One region of the Paeniglutamicibacter sp. NPDC091659 genome, then DNA from elsewhere that is predicted to be linked to it. Evidence: riboswitches for the same ligand, from Rfam matches in the RefSeq annotation. Region 1 holds a riboswitch; the other holds the start of a gene.
The links. A riboswitch is a leader RNA that binds a small molecule or an ion and turns the genes downstream of it on or off. The one in region 1 is predicted to bind thiamine pyrophosphate.
Positions count from the first base shown of each region.

Region 2: another riboswitch for thiamine pyrophosphate. It lies ahead of thiM (hydroxyethylthiazole kinase); the one in region 1 lies ahead of thiO (glycine oxidase ThiO).

Region 1 is NZ_JBIVTO010000001.1:133,933-144,333, reverse strand. Features, by position in the region: gene ACIQLF_RS00655 (NERD domain-containing protein) at 1-996, opposite strand, end outside; gene moeB (molybdopterin-synthase adenylyltransferase MoeB) at 1,185-2,381, opposite strand; gene ACIQLF_RS00645 (thiazole synthase) at 2,554-3,357, opposite strand; gene thiS (sulfur carrier protein ThiS) at 3,422-3,661, opposite strand; gene thiO (glycine oxidase ThiO) at 3,658-4,884, opposite strand; TPP riboswitch at 4,878-5,009, opposite strand; gene ACIQLF_RS00630 (serine hydrolase domain-containing protein) at 5,122-6,315, opposite strand; gene ACIQLF_RS00625 (amidohydrolase) at 6,367-8,019, opposite strand; gene ACIQLF_RS00620 (MFS transporter) at 8,084-9,337, opposite strand; gene ACIQLF_RS00615 (TetR/AcrR family transcriptional regulator C-terminal domain-containing protein) at 9,597-10,214, shown strand; gene ACIQLF_RS00610 (DUF429 domain-containing protein) at 10,242-10,401, opposite strand, start outside.
Region 2 is NZ_JBIVTO010000001.1:30,272-34,748, reverse strand. Features, by position in the region: gene thiD (bifunctional hydroxymethylpyrimidine kinase/phosphomethylpyrimidine kinase) at 1-22, opposite strand, end outside; gene thiE (thiamine phosphate synthase) at 19-690, opposite strand; gene thiM (hydroxyethylthiazole kinase) at 690-1,508, opposite strand; TPP riboswitch at 1,500-1,601, opposite strand; gene ACIQLF_RS00170 (aldehyde dehydrogenase family protein) at 1,723-3,186, shown strand; gene pgm (phosphoglucomutase (alpha-D-glucose-1,6-bisphosphate-dependent)) at 3,281-4,477, opposite strand, start outside.

The DNA.
Region 1 (10,401 bases):
ACTGCCGCGGACATAGCCCAGCTTGTCCGCCTCGAGCCACCGATACTCCCCCGGCTTCCAGTTCTTGGAGTCGATGAAGACCACCCTGTCGCCGTTGACCACGGCATGGTCGATGTCCGCCACCCTGCTGCCCGGAAATCGCAGGCCGTGGAAAATCCGTGTTCCCGGGATGTGCAGCAGCGATTCAAGGGCCAGGGCAGTACGCCTCTCCCCGATCACGCCCTTGGCCGTGTTTTCCTTGCCGAACCGGTTGCCGCCGTTCGACAATGCCCCTCCACCAATCCCGAACACCCTCTTTTTCACAACCCGTCGCGAGGCTGGCCGCGGCAATAGACGGCCGATCAGGACCAAACCCAGCCCACCCATGCAGCATGCCAGGAGGATGCCGGTCGACGGTGTTGCGGCCACCAAGTAGGTCACGAAATTGGCCACCAGGCCCAGCGTCGCGGCCACCATGCCAAGAAGAACCACCATGCGCGGCAGGTCGAATCCGGGCCCGACGCTTTCGCTGTGTTTCAGGCATTCTTCCCACCAGGACGGCTGCACCGCACTTGGCTGCGCAAGCCGTCCCGTAGATGCGGCGGCAAGAGGAACCCCGGACGAAGGAGGCGGGTTGCTTCCTGCAGAGGCCGAAGAGGCAGGGAACAAAGGTTCCGTCGAACTCGACATGGGCACGTCATCGGACACCCTTTCGGGCTGCAGCGGCCCCGACACATGCCGCTGCCCGGGCGCCCGCAGTACATCGGGTTCGGGAATCCGTTGCGGGGCGGCCCCGCGTTCAGCCGGCTCGAGGACTCCTTCGGGTGACGGGTGGGTCAGCAACCAGAAGTCGTAGTCGAAGCGCCGATCGGGGTCCCCGACGATGGACCAGGCGTCCATGATCCGCTCGGTCAGCTCCGCATCGGCGCCATAGCGCCACAGGGCCAGCCGTGCGGCGGCCTCGATTTGGTTGGGGGATGCGGAACGCCCGACCCCAAGGTACTGATAGTGATCCACTGCTTCTCCCCCAGGAAAACGGCCATCAACTCTCCCAGAGTTGCCCATAAGGGGACCGCGCACAAGAGGAACGGGGAGGGGAATATTTCCCCGAAACCTTGCGGAACGGACCGTGCCAGACCCGTTTGGGGTCCTCGCCGATCATCGAACGACCGCCCCGAGGGCGCCCGATAGAACCCGGAAAGGAACTACCGGTCCGCGCCGGGGAAACCAAGCTTCCAGGCATCGATCCCGCCCTCGAGGTGCAGAACGCCGCCGTAGCCGGCAGCGGCGAGGGCTTCCAACGCCTGCCCGGAACGTACACCCGCCTTGCAGTGCAGGATCAGCGGAACGTCCCGAGGAATCCGCCCCAGCGACGTCCCGTCCTTGATGCCTCCCGCCGGCACCAGCACGGATCCTGGGATGCGGGCAATTTCGAATTCCACAGGTTCGCGCACGTCGACCAGGACAAAGTCGTCCTCGCCCGATTCCCTTTTGGCCAGTCTGGTGGCCAGCTCTTCGACGCTGATCACCGTGCCGCTCGCGACAGCCTCGCCGGCCGGCTCGGGGAGCCCGCAGAAGGTTTCGTAGTCGACAAGTCCGGTGATGGGATCCGCTTCCGTGTCCTTGGATATGCGCAGCTCACGCCAGCGGGAGGAAAGCGCATCGAAGACCAGCAACCTGCCCAACAGCGTTTCGCCGACACCGGTGATGAGTTTGACGGCCTCGGTGACCATCATGGCCCCGATGGATGCGCACAGCATCCCGAAGACCCCGCCCTCGGCACAGGACGGGACCGAGCCCGGGGCCGGCGGATCCGGGTACAGGTCCCGGAGGTTGGGTCCGAACTTGTCCCAGAAAACGCTCACCTGACCGTCAAAGCGGAGGATGGAGCCCCAGACGCAGGGTTTGCCCAGCAATGCCGCGGCGTCGTTGACCAGGTACCGCGTGGCGAAGTTGTCGGTTCCGTCCAGGATGACGTCGTAGCCCTCGAAGACTTCCAGCACGTTGGTGGAGTCCAACCGAACCTGGTGAAGCCGTACCTCCACCCCGGGGTTGAGACCTGCAATGGAGTCCCTGGCCGATTCCAGCTTGCTGCGCCCGATATCGCCCACCCCGTGGATCACCTGGCGTTGCAGGTTGCTCAGTTCCACCTGGTCGTCGTCAACGATCCCGAGGGTTCCGACGCCGGCCGCAGCCAGGTACAGCAATGCCGGGGAGCCCAAGCCGCCGGCCCCGATGACCAGCACTTTTGCATTGCGCAGCCGCCGTTGCCCTTCGAGCCCGATCTGTGGAATCAGTGCATGCCGGGAGTACCTTTCGCAGTCTTCCGGGGAGAGCGGAGGCCCCGGCTCAACCAGTGGCGGTAGTTTGAAAATGACATTATTTACAGAGTTGCTTGCCATTGATTCTCGATTTCATTGGTATTTTTGCAGAACGACATCATGATTGTTTACGACGAGAAAAGCGTTAGATAACGTGTGTAAAGGACATGCTTTTCTGGGCATTTTTTGCAAGAAAAGATTATTTATCGTCGTTGTAAAATGCATTTCTACGTCGATCGACGCCGAGAAAAAATCACAGGCGAACGCGACCCTCCATGGCGGAGGAAGCCAAAGCGTGCTCGCGCTTGGGAATGCGTCCGGCGAGGGCGGCCAGCCGGCCGCCGAGAACCGAGTGCTTGAAGGCCTCGGCCATCCGGACCGGGTCTTGGGCTCGGGTCACGGCTGAGGCCAGCAAAACCGCGTCGCACCCCAATTCCATGGCCAATGCAGCATCCGAAGCGGTGCCGATCCCGGCATCGAGAATGACGGGGATTCCCGCCCGCGCCACGATCAATTCGATGTTGTGCGGATTCAGGATGCCCAGTCCCGTGCCGATGGGCGCACCCAGCGGCATGACCGCGGCCACCCCGAGCTGCTCCAGGCGCAGCGCCAGCACCGGGTCGTCGTTGGTGTAGGCAAAAACCTTGAAGCCGCGGTTCACCAGCTGTTCGGTGGCCTCGACCAACTCAACGGCGTCGGGAAGCAGGGTGTGCTCGTCCGCGATGACCTCAAGCTTCACCCAGTCGGTTTCCAGTGCCTCGCGGCCCAGTTCAGCGGTCATGAGCGCCTCGCGGGCGGTGAAGCATCCCGCGGTGTTGGGCAGCACGCGGATGTTGTTCTCGAGCAACAGGCCGAAGAGGTTGTTTCCACCGCTCGTCGCGGCATCGGGGGCGGTGTACCTGCGCATGGCGACCGTGGTGAGTTCGGTGCCCGAGGCGACCAGCGCCGCTCCCAGTCCCTCCAGGCTCGGGGCGCCGCCGGTGCCCATGATCAGGCGGGATCCCAGCGTGACGCCGTCGATGACCAGTGGGTCGGTCTGGGTGAGTACGTTGTTCATGATTCGCTGCTTTCTTCCAGAAAATTGTGTGGCGACAGCGCCGGCCGCCGGGCCAAGGGGAGCGTCAGCCGCCCTGCACTGCGGTGACGATTTCCACCTCGTCGTTGACTTGGAGTCCGGTGGAGGACCACTGGCTGCGCGGGACGATGCCCGCGTTCAGCGCCACGGCGACACCCAGCCTTCCGCCGTCGGCAGGGTGCCCGGTGGGCAGCAGGGTCCGGCCGGTCAGCTCGGCGATCAGTTCGGACAGGGTGCTTCCGGCGACCAGGGGACGGGTGGTGCCGTTGAGGTGGATGGTGGTCATGAAGTCTCCTGAAGGTGAAGGGCAGGTGAGAAACGGTCGGGGCGGAAACGGTCCCAGGCGGGGTCGCTCCTGCCGTGCAACAGCTCGGTGGCGATGTGGGCGGCAATCGGCGTCAGCAGCACGCCGTGCCTGAAGAAACCGGTGGCGAGGATGAGCCCGGGGATGTCCGTTCCGCGGGGATCGGCCACGCGGCCCAGCAGCGGCGCGTTGTCCGGCGTACCCGGTCGGGCCCGGGCGGTGGTTTCCAGCAGTTCGAGCTCGGCCACCGCCGGCAGGAGCACCTGGGCGTCCCGCAGGAGTTGGTGGACGCCCCCGGCACTGACCCCGGCGGATCCGTCCTCCCGCGAGGTCGCGCCGATGACCACGGTTCCGTCGCTGCGCGGGACCACGTACACGGGAAGTCCGCGGACCTGGCCGCGCAACGTGGCGGTGACCAGCGGCCGCAGGTTTTCGGGCACGCGCAGCCGCAGGATGTCACCGTACACGGGCCGCAGCGGAAGGCGCAGGCCCTCCGGCAGTCCGCCGAGGTGTGCGGCGCCAAGCCCGTTGGCCACGACGACTTCCTTGGCATGGACCTCGCGTCCGTCCGCAAGCAGCACCCCGGTGATCCGGGAATGGGTGTTCTCGGGGTCCTCGTGCAGCAGGGCGGCGGCGTTGGCGGCCACCAGGCAACCACCCTGCGTCGCGGCGTCGCCATCCTGGTCAACGGCCAGGCCGTCGAGGATTGCCCGGGCCACCGCGCGGGGATCGACCTGGTGGTCGCGCGGCACCAGGTAGGCCGCGGCAAGGTTCGGGGACAGCAGGGGTTCGAGTGCCCGGGCCTCCCGGAGGCTGAGCCGGCTGACCTCCAGGCCGTGCCGATGCTGCGCCTCGCACAGGTCGGCAAGCGCCTGGCGATCGGCGGGGTCGGCACCCACCACCAGCGTCGGCGTGGTCGAAAAGCAGCTCCCGGCCGGGCCCGTGGGCAGGGTTTCGGCGAAGGCCGGCCAGCGCCCCGCGGAGGCCAGCGTCAGTTCCAGCAGGTCTTCTTCCTGGTGGTGCAGCTCGCTGACCGGCGCCAGCATGCCGGCCGCGGCAAAGGTCGCGCCGGTTCCGGGGACGGGGTCGATGAGCACCACGCGGTGGCCGGCACGCCGTGCCTCCCACGCGATGCCGAGGCCCACGATTCCGCCGCCGACAACGGCAAGATCGGTGGTGATGTGGTCGGACAGGGTGCACGACATGAAGGCTCCTTCCCTACGCCGGCATGATCCGGATCAGGTTCCACGCCTTCCGCGTCGGAAGGCGTCTGTCGGTCGGCGCTCAAGGCGCCCTCTCAGCCAGCATCACTGGCTCCCGCGGTACGAAACCCAGTGTAGGGGATACGAGCCGGCCCACGCCGAACATGACGCCATGCCGTTCCGGTGGATCGGGAGGTACCCGCCCGGTCACCGTGGCACCGCGGGCAGGCGCCCGGACAGTCAGTCCCCCGGCGCGGGGGAGGTTGCCACGAGGTGGTCGCTGATCGCGCCGAACATCGCTTCCGCGGCCGGCCCCTCGAACGGGTCCACCGGCAGCGCGGTGGAGGAGAGCTTCACCCCGACCACGCCGCTTGCGCGGTTGATGTAGATCATCTGGCCGTGGATGCCCAGGCAGAAGGCCGCGTCCCGGTCCCCGGAGGGGAACCAGAACTGGCTCCGGTACATGCCGCCGGGCATGTCTTCCTCGTGGTCTCCCGCGGCGAAGGCCTCCCGGGAGTCAGCTCCCCCGGCGAAGATGTCATCCGCCCAGGCCCGGTCCACCACGCGTTGCCCGGTCAGCGACAACCCGCCGTCCCTGACCATCGCCCCGAACCTGGCCAGGTCGCCCAGCGTGGCGCAGATGCCGGCGTCGAACACCCCGGTGCCGTCTGCGTCCTGGACGAGGTAGGCGTCGTTTTCGGCGCCGATCCGTGACCAGAGCAGCTCCGAGGCCAAGTCCGCGAACGGCTTGCCGCCGGCCTCCTCGCAGAGCCAGCCAAGCACGTCGGTTTCGCAGCTGCGGTAGGCGAAGCTGCCGCCGTGTTCCCGCTCGCGCTGCAGGCTCCGCAGGAAATCCTTGAGCGTCTCGGGGGCTCCCTGAATCGGCGGCGCCCAGCCGATCGCCCGGTCGAGTTGCCGTACCTCCGACGCGGGGTCGAGGTATTCCTCGGAGAACCTGACGCCGCTGCGCATGTCCAGCAGGTCCCTCACGGTGGCGCCCTCGTACCCGGTGCCGCGCAGCCCTGGGATGCAGTGCTCGATTCCCGTGGCGACGTCGATGGCGCCGGAGCCGGCCAGGGAGCCGACGACGCAGGACACCAGGGACTTGCTCACCGACATCAGCAGATGGCGGGTGCCTGCACCCATCTCCCCGAAGTACTCCTCGGTGACCAGCCGGTCCCCGTGCAGCACCGCCCACGCGTCGGTGCGGGTCTCCGCCAGGATCTCGGCGACGCTCAGGCTGACGCCGCCGGGCAGCGGCACCTCAAGGGTCCTGAGGTCCCGCGGATGCCTGGCGAGTTCCGCCGCCGGGCCGGCGGCGCCGATGGTTGCGCTCGGGAAAAGCTCGTCCATGTGCTGGAACGACCAGCGCAGGTGCTCGGGTTCCTGCCATTGCGCGGCGGTGGGACGGTGCTGCTCGGTGGTCTCGGTCATGGGTTTCTCTCCTGTCGGGGGGGGCTGGCTCGGATTCGGGGCCGTACGGCGCTAGCCGGCCAGGCCGGACGCGGCGAGTTCCGCGTCGTAGGCGCCCTGCCCTGCCACCACGGTGCGCAGCACGCGCGCGGTGAGCAGCACGTCGTTGCCCTCGGTGAAGGGGTCCGCGTCGATGACCACGAAGTCCGCGGCGTACCCGGCGGCCAGGCGTCCGTGGGTGGCGCCGTCGCCCACGGATTCCGCGGAGTCGCGGGTGGCGTGGATGAGCGCGCTGGCCAGCGGCAGGGCCAGGTCCGGCTCGACGGCGCCGCGGGCGGGATCCAGCGCCGAACGACGGGTCGTGGCCACGTACAGGTTCGGCAGCGCCGCGTGGGGCGCCGTCGGTGCGTCGGAGGAGAACGCCAGCAGGGCGCCGGCAGCCTCGTACTCAGGCCAGGCGAAGCCGCGTTCGGTGCGCTCGTCCCCGAGCATCGCGTCCCAGTTCTCGCGCACCGCCGAGTCGGTGTGCACCGGCTGCATGGACGCGGTGACCCCGAGCTCCGCCATGCGTTCGGCGGTGCCGGGTGCGGCGTACTCAAGGTGTTCGATCCGGTGCCGGCGGGCCCGCGGTCCGTTGAGGTTGATGGCGTGTTCGATCGCGTCGAGGGCGATGGTGCTGGCCGCGTCGCCGATGGCGTGCACGGCGACCTGAAGCCCCGCGGCGTCCGCCGCGGCGAGAACCGGCTTGAGATGCTCCAGCGGCCAGATCGGCCCCTCGTTGCTGCCGTCGAAGTACGGTTCGTGCATGGCTGCGGTGCATGCGTCGATCACCCCGTCTGACACGAACTTCACGCCGACCACCCGGAATCCCGGGCCGAAGTCGCGGGCCGCCAGTTCGGCCGCGCGCCGCACCTGGGCGATGTTCGCCGCCTCGTTCCCGGTGTTTCCAACAAGCCAGTGCGCCGCCAACCGCAGCGGCAGCCGGCCGCCGCGGCGTTCAAGGGCACGTTCGATCGTGGCCAGGCCGATCTCGTCGAAGGCCATGTCCACGGCGCCGGTGACCCCGGCGGCGAGGTATGCGTCGATGGCCCTGTCGATGGCGAGGTCACGGTCCGCGTCGCTTGTCACGGAGGCCAGATATGGCCACACAATCTGTTCGACGGTGGTTTCCAGCAGCAGGCCCGTGGCATCCCCGTTCGAGTCGCGCACGATCCGCCCTCCGATCGGGTCCGGGGTGTCGCGGGTGATCCCCAGCTCGGCAAGCGCCGCGCTGTTGACCCAGCAGGAGTGGTAGTCGTTGCTGTCCAGGTACACCGGAACCCCGCCGAGCACCTCGTCGAGCATGGCGGCCGTTGGCCGGCCCTCGGGAACCGAATCGAAGAGCCAACCGCGACCAAGCACGCGGGCGTCTTCGGGTGCCGCAGCCCGCGCGGCAGCGAGCCGGGACTGGATCTCCTCCAGGGTGCGGGCGCAGGTGAGTTCGACCTTGGCCAGGGCCTCGCCGGTCATCAGCAGGTGGGTGTGCGAGTCGATGAAGCCGGGAACCACCAGGTTGCCGTCGAGGTCGACCTGTTCGGCGTCCGGGCCGGCGACGGCCAGGGCCTCGGTTGCGGTTCCCGCGAAGGTGATCTTTTCGTTTTCGACGACCAGGGCCTCGGCCCAGGACGCGGCCGGGTCGGTGTCGGCGGTGAAGATGCGGGCATTGGTGTAGAGCGTGGTGGTCATGCGGGGGTTCTCCTGGGTATTGAAGGTTTCGTGAAGGGCTGGCATTGCCGGCTGGGCCGGCTGCCTACTTGGCCAGGACATCCGGTGTCTCCACCAGGGCCGATGCGGACGGGGCGCGGTACAGGCGGGTGGCGAACACTGCGACGGCAACCGTCGGGACGGCCAGCAGCATGCTCGAGACGCCAAGGAAAATGGTGAAGCCGTGGCTGCCGAGCCATGCCAGCAAGGCGGCGCCGATGATCGGGGTCAGGCTGGAACCGACAAGGTAGACGGCAAGCAACGGGCCGGACCAGCGGCCGTCGGCCGAGAGCGCCGCGGACACCGCCACAAAGTACATGAACGCGACGGCGTAGACGGTGTTCCAGGCGATGAACAGGACGATGAACACGGTGGGATCGGTGGCAAACCCGGTGGCGATCTTCAGGGCGCTGCCGAGCAGTATCAGGATGGCCAACGGCACGGCGCGGCCGAGTTTGTCGCCGACGATCATCAGCAGGACCGAGCCGACCAGCCCGCCGGCGGTGGCACCGCTGAGCGCCAGGCCCAGGCCCTCCGGGGTCACCCCGGCCTGCGATTCGCCGAGCACCCCGCCCATGGCCCAGAGTGAATCCTCGGCCACGGCCCAGAGCGCGAAGACGACCAGCAAGGTGAAACCGGCAATTGTCACCCGGTGGTCGCCGGACCTCGTCGTTGTGCGGCCGCCTGGCATCGGCACGGCCTCGGCGATTGCGGCCGCGGTCTGCGGGTTCTCGACGGGCACCTGCGGCAGCCAGGCACTGAGCACCAGGCCGATCAGGCTGAACAGCGCCAGTGCGCCGAAGACGTTGATCGGGGCGAGGCCCAGCACCGGCAGCACGGCAAGCACCACGGTGATGATTGCGCGGTTGGCCAGCCCGTTGAACCCGGCAACACGGTCCGGGTTGATGAATGCGGCGAAGGCTGCGCCGGAGGCCGCAACGGCACCGCCGGCGCCGGCACCGCCGATCAGCAGGCCGGCGATGATCACCGCAGGGCTGGGGACCAGCGCGGCGGCGCCGAAGGCCAGCACGCCAAGGAGTAGCCCGCCGCGGGCCACGGAAAGCCGGGAGCGCCCGGCACACAGCGGCGCGACTGACAGGCCGACGATCGCGGTGGCCAGCAGCACCCCGGTGACGATCCACCCGGCGGTGATGAAGTCGACCCCGATGGACACCTCCAGCGCGGTGATCATGTACGGCGAGAGGTTGACGCCGAGGTAGCCGGCGATGGCAATGGCAAAGGTGGCCGAGGCGCTGGGCAGCCGCAGGGGGATGCGGCCGGCGTGGGGAGCGTGGGACATAGGGGGGTCTCTCCAGGATTCTGACACTGACGACGTGGAAACGGTGAGCGGGGAATGCGACCAAGGGGCGACATTCACGTAAACTAACGGTGTTAGTTTTAACGAGTATGACTGCCGTCACATCATTTGGGAAGACCCCTTTTGGAGTCCGCCGCCACATGACATTGCGCCGCACGGCGCCCGCCTTGTCCTAGGCTGGGTAAGCTGGCAGGTCACCGCCCGCCCACGACCGATTGCCCCCGACCCCAGGATGCAGCCCATGGCCCGACCGCACCGCGCTGTGCTCACGGCAGAAATCATCGCCGATGCCGCACTCACACTCATCGATTCCGGGGAACCCTTCGGAGTCAACGCCCTGGCCCGCGCATTGGGGGTCAAGCCGCCATCCCTGTACAACCACGTCCAGGGATTGGAGGCCATCATCGAATTGGTGCGCGGCCGCCTGGCCGACCGTTACTTGGTGGAGCTCCCCGCCGATGCGCCTTGGGACGTGACCGTCGAGTCGACCATCCGCGCCGAGCGACTCATGTACACCTCGCACCCACACGTCGTGCCGCTGATCGCCACCAGCACCGTGACCGACCAGCAGGCCATCAACGCCTACGACACCACCGCCTCGGCGCTGGTCGACGCCGGATTCCCGGACAGCGAGGTGCTGGTGCTCGTCCAGCTTCTCGACGCGTTCGCACTGGGTTCGGGCCTGGACTACGCGGCACCCGACGCCGTCTGGCGCCCGGAGGGCAAAACCCGAAACCTGGGACGGCTCCTGGAGCTCGAACCGCGGGGAAAGGTGCGCAGCGACCAAGCTTTTGAAATCGGACTTGCAATGCTGCTGACCGCCTTGCGTGCCCGGCTGGAGGAACACCTGCGGGCATAGTGCCTCTTGGGGAGCCTCCTCAGTCGGTCATTCCCTCGCTTCGACTGAGCCCTCGGTTTTCGTCGCAGGCAAGCCTACTACTGCTGTGGGTGCTTGAAATGCCGTAAAAACATCCCCTAGCTGACCGCTCGGAAGATGGATCCAGCCCTCGCTGCGCGCGCTGTTGGCCAGAGCCGGATCGACACCA
Region 2 (4,477 bases), 110 kb from region 1:
CTTGCGTGAGGTCTTCGCTCATCGGGATGCCCCTGCCCAGGCGGCTTCCCACGTTGTGAGCAGTTCGGCGCTGGCCGCCTGCGGGTCCTCCGCCGAGCAGATGGCGCGGACCACGGCCATGCCGGCGGCCCCGCCGTCGACGATGCCGTCGATGTCGACCAATCCGAGGCCGCCGATGGCCACGCACGGCAGCGTGCTTTGGCCGACCGCGCGGGCCAGGCCCGCATGGCCGAGTGGTTCGGGATGGTCCTTCTTGGTGGGGGTCGCGTGGACCGCCCCGACGCCCAGGTAGTCGATGGTTCCGGGGAAGCGGGCGTTGAGCTCGCTGGCTGCGGCGATTTGCGCGTCCTTTGAGGCGCTCAGGCCCAGCACCGCATCGGGGCCGATCAGCGCACGGACCAGTTCGGCGGGGATGTCGGACTGGCCGATGTGTACGCCCTGCACGCTGGCACCCGAAGCTCGGGCGGCCAGGTACACGTCGACGCGGTCGTTGACCAGCAGGTCGGCCCGTCCCTCTGTGTGCACGGAGGACTTGCGGACCACCTCCAGGAATTCGGCCGCAGGCATGTCCTTGCAACGCAGCTGGACCGTCTTGACGCCGCCGGCGACAGCCGCGGCAATGATTTCGTCCAGCGGCCGGCCGGCGGTCGAGGCCGAATCGGCAACCAGGTAAACGCTGAGATCCCGCATCAGGAAAGCACCGCCTTTTCCATCAGTTCCTGCGGGCCGACCAGGGCCAACGCATCGAGGAAGTTCACCGCGAAGGAGCCGGGCCCGTTGCTGAGCAGTTCCGCGCGCTCGGCGGCTGCCGAGTAGAACGCGTGCGCCGCGACCGTCGCGACCAGCGCGTCGTCGTGGACGGCAACGAATGCGGCACAGATGGCACCGAGGGCGCAGCCGCCACCGGTCACGCGCGTCAGCAGGCTGCTGCCGCCGTGCACCAGCACGGTCCGGGCGCCGTCGGTCACCAGGTCCCGTGGACCGGAAACCGCGACCACGGCTCCGGTGCGCAGGGCCAGGGAGCGGGCGTGGGAGGCTGCGGATTCCACCGAGTCCGTCGACTCGACCCCGCGGCCGCCGGTGCCGGACTCCGCCAGCACCATGATTTCGGAGGCGTTGCCGCGGATGACGGTCGGGTTCAGCCCGCGCAGCTCGAAGGCCAGCTCGGTGCGGACCCGCAGGGCCCCCACGGCCACCGGGTCCAGCACCCACGGCGTGCCCGCGGCGTTGGCGGCGGCGACGGCCTCAAGGGCTCCGGCGCGCTGTTCGGCGTAGGGGGTTCCCAGATTGACGAGGGTTCCGGAGGCGATCGCGGCAAAGTCGCCGGCCTCCCCGGGCAGGTCGGCCATGGCCGGCGAGGCGCCGGCGGCCAGCAGCACATTGGCCGTGAAATTGGTGACCACAGTGTTGGTGATGCACTGGATCAGGGGGGTGGAGGCGCGCAGGGCCGACACGCAGTCGGCCAGCTCGCCGGGGCTTACAACAAATGAAGGCGCAATGGATTCCATTAGCAACATCCCTCCGCTAGTACGAACTAGATCAGGTGCGACGGGTCTTATCTCAGTTGGTGCGCATGCGCGCCAACACCCCGTGTCACTAAGCGCGAGCCTACCCCACGGTCGGGCCCTCGGTGCAACTACATTTCCTCCGCCGGCGTTTCGGGTCAGGCCCGCCGGGCGCGGCAGGCTGTCGGAGCAGGCGGCCGCGCCGTAGGCTCTGGGTATGGGCATTTTTCCTTACACTTCCGAACCCGTGGCTCCCCTGGAGAGCGCGGCGTCGAACGAGCTTGAGCTACCCCGTGTCGTCGCGGAGAATCCGGCAAGGATCGTCGAGATCGTCGACGCCATGCACGACGTGGTGGCCACGCGCCTGGCGCACCCGAGGCGCTTCAGGGCATCGCAGCTCAAGGCCCTGGAACGCATGCTGGATGCGCACCAGCAGGACTTCATCGATGCGCTGGCCGACGACCTGGGCAAGGGCGCGGTCGAGGCGAAGCTGACCGAAATCGACATGGTGCGCGCCGAGATCGACCACGCCCAGCTGCACCTTTCGGAGTGGATGGAATCCAAGGCGGTGAAGATCCCGCTGGCGCTGCACCCCGCGGCGGCCAAGATCGAGCCGCAGCCGCTCGGCGTGGTGCTCATCATCGGCGCCTGGAACTACCCGCTGCAGCTCATGCTGGCCCCGCTGGTTGCCGCCATCGCCGCGGGCAACGTGGCGGTGCTCAAGCCCTCGGAGCTGGCCCCCGCCACGTCGATCGCGCTGGGGAAGCTGATCCCGCAGTTCCTGGACCAGCGTGCCTACGCGGTGGTCCAGGGCGGCGCCGGCACCAGCAAGGTCCTTCTGGAGCAGCAGTTCGACCACATCTTCTACACCGGCGGGGAAAAGGTCGGGCGGATCGTGGCCCGTGCCGCGGCCGAACACCTGACGCCCGTCACCCTTGAACTGGGCGGCAAGTCCCCGGCCGTGGTGATGGACGGATCCCACGCGGCCGTCGCCCGTCGCCTGGCCTACGGCAAGTTCATGAACGCGGGCCAGACCTGCGTGGCGCCCGACTACGTGCTGGCCGTCGGGAATGCGGCCGAGACCCTGGAAAAGCAGCTGGCCAAGGCCATCACCGGGTTCTACGGAAAGTCCCCGTTGGAGAGCCGCGACTACGGGCGGATCGTCAACCGGGCGCACTTCAACAGGCTCGTCTCCTACCTGGAGCAGGGGGAAGTGGTGATCGGCGGCGGATACGACGAGGCGACGCTGAAGATCGAACCCACGGTGATGATCAACGTCGATCCGGATTCCCCGCTCATGCAGGAGGAAATCTTCGGGCCGATCCTGCCGATCATGAAGGTCGAGAGCTTCGACGCTGCGGTGCGCTTCATCAACTCGCGCCCCAACCCGCTGGCCGCCTACCTGTTCAGCGAGAACCCGCGCCTGCAGTCGTCCTTCGGCGACCAGGTGCGTGCCGGGGCGATCGTGCACAACGCCCCGAACCTGCACCTTGCGGTGCCGTCGCTTCCCTTCGGCGGGGTCGGGGCCTCCGGCATGGGTTCCTACCACGGCCGCCACGGCTTCGAGCGGCTCTCGCAGATGCGCCCGGTCATGGTCAAGACCGCGGTGGTCGACACGCTCAAGGCGATCTACCCGCCGTACACCTGGGCGAAGAGCAAGATCATCGACAGGCTGCTCTAGCCCAACCAGAAGCAGCCCAACCAAAAACAGGCGCACCAAAAAACCGGCGGCCGGCGGGAATCCATGTCGATTCCCGCCGGCCGTTTAGCGGTTTCTAGCCGAGCACCGAATCAACGATCGTCTTGGCCTCGGCCTGCACCCGGGCCAAGTGTTCGTCGCCGAGGAAGGACTCCGCGTAGATCTTGTAGACGTCCTCGGTGCCCGACGGGCGCGCCGCGAACCAGGCGTTTTCGGTGGTGACCTTCAGGCCGCCGATCTTCGCCCCGTTGCCCGGGGCCTCGGTCAGCCGCGCCGTGATGGGTTCGCCGGCAAGCTCGTCGGCCGTGACGTCGGTTGCCGACAGGCTGCCGAGCTTTGCCTTCTGCTCGCGGGTGGCCGGGGCGTCGATGCGCGCGTAGCTGGGCGCCCCGTGGGTTTCGGCCAGGCGTGCGTAGTGCACCGACGGGGTGGAACCCGTGGTTGCCGTGATTTCGCTGGCCAGCAGGGACATGATGATGCCGTCCTTGTCGGTGGTCCAGGTGGTGCCGTCGTGGCGCAGGAACGATGCGCCGGCGGATTCCTCGCCGCCGAAGGCGCCCGAGCCGTCCAGCAGACCCGGCACGAACCACTTGAAGCCCACCGGGACCTCCACCAGCTTGCGGCCGAGGTCCGCGGCGACGCGGTCGATCATGGAGGAGGACACAAGGGTCTTGCCGATCGAGGCGTCCTTGGACCAGCCGCTGCGGTTGGAGTACAGGTACTCGATGGCCACGGCCAGGAAGTGGTTCGGGTTCATCAGCCCGGCATCCGGGGTGACGATGCCGTGGCGGTCGGCGTCGGCGTCGTTGCCCGTGGCGATGTCGAAGGAATTGCGCTGTGCAATCAGTGAGGCCATGGCGGAGGCCGAGGAGCAGTCCATGCGGATCTTGCCGTCGGTGTCCAGCGACATGAACGCAAAGCGCGGGTCGACCTGGGTGTTCACGACGGTGAGGTCGATCCTGTGGGTTTCGGCGATCGCGGCCCAGTAGTCGACCGAGGCCCCGCCCATCGGGTCGGCGCCGATGCGCACGCCCGCGTTGCGGATCGCGTCCAGGTCCAGCACCGAGGGCAGGTCGTTGACGTAGGAGGCCATGAAGTCGAAGGCACCGATCTTGCCGGTCAACCGGGCGGCGCCCAAGGAGGTCCGCTTCACGCCGCGCAGCCCGTTGGCCAGCAGCTCGTTGGCGCGGTCGGCGATCCAGGAGGTGGCGTCGGTGTCCGCGGGGCCGCCGTGCGGCGGGTTGTACTTCAGGCCGCCGTCGGCCGGCGGATT